2 regions of the Chelatococcus sp. YT9 genome follow, and region 1 is predicted to be linked to the other one. Evidence: riboswitches for the same ligand, from Rfam matches in the RefSeq annotation. Region 1 holds a riboswitch; the other holds the start of a gene.
What was found. A riboswitch is a leader RNA that binds a small molecule or an ion and turns the genes downstream of it on or off. The one in region 1 is predicted to bind thiamine pyrophosphate.

Region 1 (3,180 bases):
GCGCGCGGTCTGACAGCCGGCCGTGTTGGGAAGAAATCCGACCCGGTCTCCCAATACGTCGATGAGGCTTTCCTCATAGCCGTCGAGACTGATTCGCCGCACCGAAGCGGTGACAAACTGCGAGCCGCTTGCGGCCACCGCATCGAGCATGACCTGCTGATTAGGATAACCGGCTGTCCCTAGAAAGAGGCGCGACTCGAATCGGCGGCCGGCGATAACGAGCGGATCGTCCGTCGTCGTGACAGGAGACAGGGTGTTCATCGATCAACCTCCCTGCCGAGCATGCACGATTTCCACGCGGTCCCCCGCGGCAAGGTGCGTCTCCGGCCATTTCGTTTTGGGGAGAACGGCGCCGTTGAGGGCCACCGCTATACCGCGCGCCTCAGGGGCGACGCGGCTCGCCACGAGCTCCGCGACAGTTGCCACCTCGAGGGGGGCTTCCTCGCCATTCACGCGGATGAGTTCAGGCATCTTTTCAACTCCAAGCGGTACTCGGCTTAAGTTCGAAGGGTCTCGCCGCCGTGCCGCTTCCTAATCAGGCCGTGGCCTGGACAACCAAGATCTTTCAGGTGGGGATCGCTCATGCGGCCGCCGCGCGCATGAAGCGGGCGAAGGCAAACGGTTCGGCCAGCGGATCGATCGTGCCGCCCAAGATGAAATCGCTGATCAGCTTGGCCGTGATCGGCGTCAGCAGGATCCCGTTGCGATGGTGCCCCGTTGCATAGACGAGCCCTGCGACCGGTCCGGCGCCGAGGATCGGAGCGTCATCACGGCTCCCGGGACGGTGCCCCACCCAGGTCTCGACAACCGGCAGCTCCTCTATGCCGGGAAGCGCGCGCCATGCCGCGTGGAGCAGGGACAAGAGCCCGCCGGCGGTGACCGCCGCATCGAATCCCTTCTCCTCCACCGTCGCGCCGACAATGAGGCGGCCATCCAGGCGCGGCACGAGATAGACGCCAGGCGCCCAGACCACATGGCGCAGGAGCGGCGCCGCTGGATCCATCGCGAGCGCCAGCATCTGGCCTTTTACCGGACGCACCGCCGGTCGCGCCTCCGCCGGAAGGCCAGGGATGGTCCGGGACCAAGGGCCAGCCGCCAGTACGACCCTGCCCGCTTCGTGGAGGCCGGCGGCCGTGTTGACGCCGTCAACGCGGCCCTCCCTCATGGACAAGCCGTCCACGGGCGTATTCTCAACCAGCGTGACGCCTGCGCGGAGTGCCGCCAGGCGCAAGGCTCGCGCAAGCTTGCGATTGTCGACCTGATGATCCTCCGGCGAGGAGATGCCCCCCGCGATCCCCGGAGCGAGCGCAGGCTCCAACCGTCTAAGGTCGCGGCCGCTCAGCCACGAAACCGGCAACCCAAGTCGCCTCTGTAGCTCCGCATGGTTGCGGAGCTTCGCGGCGTCGTCAGCGGTCAGTGCAACCATGAGCGTGCCTTCGGACCGCAGTTCCACCTGCTCGCCGCTCGCCGCTTCCAGTTCGGCAGCAAACTCAGGCCAGAGCGCCTGGCTCGCTCGGTTAAGCAACAGCAACCGCTCCTCAGAGGGCTCGATTTCGGCGCATGCGGCCAGCATGCCGGCAGCCGCGTGGCTCGCGCCCTGTCCTGCGCCGCCCTTGTCGAAGACCGTGACGGCAAGGCCACGCTGCGCGAGCCGCCAAGCGATGGACAGGCCAATAACGCCCGCCCCTATGATAGCGACCTTGTCCTGACGCGCGGAATTATCTTGAACCATTCGCGGCTCCCTACGCTGGCATGACCCAGACAGGTTCGATGGGTATGTTCTCAGCCCCGCGAAGCGAGGCACCCCAAGCCATGTCTTCCTAAAATGAGGGCTTCAGGCATGAACCGCAAGCCTTATGGCGACGGTTAGAACGTCATGCAGGCAGAATTGATAATGCCTGCCGACAGCGAGGCCGCGCCGAGGAGACATGCAGCAGCGATCTCGCCCTTTGCGATGCGCTCCGTCAAATTGGGGACGAGAATGCGCACGAGCCAATAGACGATGATCTGCACGACAAGCGCGATGATGCCCCAGAGGACCAGCGCAAGAACGGTCGTCGTATTGACGATGGCGCTTGAAAGCGGCAGGGCGAAACCGACCAGGCTGAGGCCTAGGGACAGCGCCGCCGAGACAACGTTGCGCCGGATGAGCTCGAACTCGTTGTGAGTCGTGGCAAAGGTGTAGACGGCTAGATAGAGCGCAACCAGGATGATCGAAATGACAAAATCGACGAGAAAGTCGATGAAATTGACCAGAAGGATACCGTCCATCGTTGCCCCCGCGTATGCGCCACGTCACCCCGGCGCTATGTTTTCTCGCCGCCGCGTCCCGCGGGCTCAAATGCGATCGTGACGCCGTAGGCGTCTGGCGCGGCCACTGTCAGACGAGGCCCCGCCATGCGCGACGGGATACCGGCTTTGGCGAGCCGCTCGGCCACGGCGCCTAGATCGTCAACCGCAACCGCATAGGCCACGAAGACCTCTTCCGCCACCGGGCCAGCCATGCCGTAGAGGCTGCGGAAGGCGTCCGTGGAGAGAATGTCGAGGCGACCCCGGGGCAGTTCCGCGGAAACACCGAGCGATGTTGCGTGCAGATCCCGCTGCCCCGTGAAGGCAGACAGGAAGATATGGTGGTCGGTGGGATTTTCCGCCGTCATGACGGCCGCAGAGATGCCCCGGGCCCCGTTGGCGTGGTTCTGGAATGCCGGGTTCCAGAAGTTTTCCGGGAAGTGCTGCTGACAAACGAAAAACCCACATCGTGGGGCACGATCGTCTTGGGCGAAGGCCAGAGTGAAGGCAACGGTCGTCTCCCCGCCATCGGGGCGGCGCGCATGCCTTTCGAAGAAAAAAGTCTCGAAATTGCCGATCCCGGCGGCGGCGAATTCGAGTGCGTCGTCCGGCGCGTTGCGGCTTTCGAGCACGAGCATCGCCAACCCCTCGCCGCGCGCGAGACTGTCGCGAACGAAGGCGCCGAAGCTGAATTTCCGCTCACCGTGCGGGGCGATGACCGCCCCCTCGCCCACCGTGATAAGCTCGATGAAGGAGCCGTGGAACTGGACGATCCGGTTCTCGGTGCCCCAAGGATGCCGGTTGCGTGCCCCGACCGTAAAACCGAGCGCCTCGTAGAAGGCGGCAGCCGCGTCGAGATCGTGGACAGCCACGACGAGATGGTCGATTCCG
Region 2 (3,180 bases), 1.9 Mb from region 1:
CTGCTTGTCCATATTCGCCTTGATCTTGTGCATGGGAACATGGCCCGGCCCCTCGATCATCACCTGGCAGCCCTTGCCCCAAGCCACCTTCGTCAGTTCGCCGAGCGTATCGAGCTCCGCGAATTGCGCGGCGTCGTTGGCATCGGCAATGGAGCCGGGCCGGAGGCCGTCGCCGAGCGAGAAGGTGACGTCATAGCGATGCATGATGTCGCAGATCTCGTCGAAGCGCTCATAGAGGAAGCTCTCCCGGTGGTGGGAGAGGCACCAGCGCGCCATGATCGAGCCGCCGCGCGAGACGATGCCGGTGACGCGCCGCGCGGTCAGCGGCACATAGGCCAGGCGCACGCCGGCGTGGATGGTGAAATAGTCCACGCCCTGCTCGGCCTGCTCGATGAGCGTGTCCTTGAACACCTCCCAGTCGAGCTTCGCCGGGTCGCCGTCCACCTTCTCCAGCGCCTGATAGATCGGGACGGTGCCGATCGGCACGGGCGCGTTGCGCATGATCCAGGAGCGGATGTTGTGGATATTGCGCCCGGTGGAGAGGTCCATCACCGTGTCGGCGCCCCAGCGGATCGCCCAGACCAGCTTCTCCACCTCGTCGGCGGCCGAGGAGGTGACGGCGGAATTGCCGATATTGGCGTTGATCTTCACCAGGAAGTTGCGGCCGATGATGGTGGGCTCTAGCTCGGGATGATTGATATTGGCGGGTATGACCGCGCGTCCCCGCGCCACCTCCTCGCGCACGAAGTCCGGAGTAATGAAGTTGGGGATGGCGGCGCCGAAATCCTCGCCGTCGGCGCGGCGTTCCTCGGCGCCCGCGAGCATCTCCGCGCGGCCGAGATTCTCGCGATGGGCGATATAGACCATCTCCTCGGTGACGATGCCGGCGCGGGCATAGTCGAGCTGCGTGACCGGCCGACCGGCGTTGCCGGACAGCACGGTGCGCGCGGCTGGACAGGGCGCGACGAGCTTGTCGGCGGAGATATTGCCGTTGTCCTCCGGTTTCACCGCGCGCGGCGCGATCGCGGTCAGGCCGCGCGCAGCGAGCCATGGCGCGCGAGGCTGGGCGATGCCGCTATTGAGGTCGATGACGGCCTCGGGGTCGGTGAACGGGCCAGAGGTGTCATAGACGCGGAAGGGCGCCTCGCAGGAGGCGGGATCAAGCGCGATTTCACGGAAGGGAACCCGGATCCCGGGATGACCCTGGGGGCTGGAATAGACCTTGGCCGATCCTGCGACGGCCCCTGTGGTGACAGCGGCCGGTGTGGCGGTGGTAGTCTGGCGCACCTTCGTGCGCGCCGGGGACTGCGGATGAATGTTCATGGATCTCCTTCTCCGGAGAACCTTCGCCGGAGCGAAGGCGCCCCGGCTCATCAATGAGGAGAGTGTCCGCCCACAGCATTCTCAAGCGACGCGTAAAGCGGTTCGCGCGAAGACGATGCGGTCGATCGAACCCGTTCCCGACCCGGCAGGATCGGAAAGGGTCTCGAGCGGATACACTCCTGGTTCGAGGAGATCCGGGTGACAGCGATCTGATGGAATCGTGAGGAGCCTTGCACCTTTTCCGTCCCTTCGCCGGCATGACCCGGATCAGGTCCTAAGGGTCACCGCGGTGCTCGTATGAGCCGGCGGAATCTCAGCCCCCTCACGGGGCCCCCCTCGGAACAGGTGACGAGAATGGGCGGTTATGACCGTGCTGTCAATGCATATGCAGAGCCGGCTATGGAGTTATCATGGCAGTCCATTGGCGAGTGCCACGGCGTGCAGCTTTTGTGCCCGAAGAGCTTACAAATTACCGAGAAAACAAAGAACAGTTTGCAAATAGAACCATGGAACAAAATCCTACTAATGCCATTCTCATAGCGGGAATACGGATAATCCATCCGCTTTGCATTTAGGAGATATAGTATGGTTCGGATCGCAGTTGTAATCGCGGCTATAGGGCTTTCGACAGCGGCGTTTGCACAGAATGCGCCGACGCCTGCTCAAGGACCAAGTTTTGTTACAGTTGAACAAGGAGCGCTGGCCAGTTCACTTAAAGGGCTGAACGTCAGGAATGCCGGTGACGAAAATGTCGGGGAGATCGAAGACGCGGTGATCGATGGTACGTCTATCCGCGCTTACATCCTCTCCGTCGGCGGCTTCCTCGGCATGGGCACGCATTATGTTGCCGTTGCACCGTCCGCGCTCATGCTGACGTGGAGCGATGCGGACAAGAAGTGGAATGCCCGTATCAACGCGACAAAGGACCAGTTGAAGGCGGCGCCGCAGTTTAAATATGAGGGCCGCTTTGCCCGGTAGACAAGCCGCCGGGTTGGGCAAGAGCTGACAAGGGCGCCGGCAGGCGCCCTTTTTCCAGCTTCCGGTTCCGCGCGAAGCCGCCGGCGGGCTCAGGAGCCGCGGTAATGGCTCCGGTCCAAGAAGCATTGTCCGACCATTTTGACGGGCTGGATTTCAGCCGTCATAGTCGGGCTGGTTTCCGCCATCCCGACCTCTGAGGCTCATGCCTTCCGAAGGCCTCGGCGCGAGGTGGGATCGCGCCGGACGAAGCCGGCGTTTCGGTGCGGTCGGTCAGCGGGTTTAATGGTCTCGCATGCGCCCCAGAAAATCGGCGAGATCGTCGGTCATAAAGTCGATATGCGGTGCGATCATCGGGGCCTGTTCCTCGGCTTCCCGGAAAGGGTCCGTGGTTTTCGGCAGGACCAGCACGGTTGCCATGCCAAGCGCATGAGGCACGACCAGATTTTTCTCGATGTCCTCGAACATGACCGCGCCGGCCGGATCGACATTGTGGCGATCGAGAAAACGCTCATAGGTGCTCTGCTCCGGTTTCGGCACGAAGCCGGAAGCGACGATGTCGAACACGTCCTCGAAATGCTCGCGGATGCCGAGCTTGAGCGCGACCGCTTCCGCATGCGCCCGTGAGCCGTTGGTGAGAATGAGCTTCCGCCCCGGCAGCGCGGCGATGGCCTCCCCTAAGAGGGGGTTCGGCAGAAGCGAGGAGTGGTCAATGCTATGGGCGAATTCGAGGAATTCTTCGGGATCGATTCCGTATTCTTCCATCAAGCCGCGCAATGTCGTTCCATAGCGATGATAGTAATACTTCTGGAGTGCGCGGGCCGAGATGCCGTCGAGCCCACAGAGCTCCACGAGAAACAGGGTGATCCGGAGATCCACCTG

Region 2: another riboswitch for thiamine pyrophosphate. It lies ahead of thiC (phosphomethylpyrimidine synthase ThiC); the one in region 1 lies ahead of thiO (glycine oxidase ThiO).

What each region holds. Positions count from the first base shown of each region.
Region 1 covers NZ_JAHBRW010000001.1:4,098,561-4,101,740, reverse strand. Annotated here, with positions in the region: gene KIO76_RS18945 (thiazole synthase) at 1-261, opposite strand, end outside; gene thiS (sulfur carrier protein ThiS) at 265-471, opposite strand; gene thiO (glycine oxidase ThiO) at 581-1,732, opposite strand; TPP riboswitch at 1,724-1,818, opposite strand; gene KIO76_RS18930 (DUF350 domain-containing protein) at 1,867-2,271, opposite strand; gene KIO76_RS18925 (VOC family protein) at 2,307-3,180, opposite strand, start outside.
Region 2 covers NZ_JAHBRW010000001.1:2,156,778-2,159,957, forward strand. Annotated here, with positions in the region: gene thiC (phosphomethylpyrimidine synthase ThiC) at 1-1,323, opposite strand, end outside; TPP riboswitch at 1,551-1,670, opposite strand; gene KIO76_RS09765 (PRC-barrel domain-containing protein) at 1,909-2,301, shown strand; gene KIO76_RS09770 (pyrimidine 5'-nucleotidase) at 2,581-3,180, opposite strand, start outside.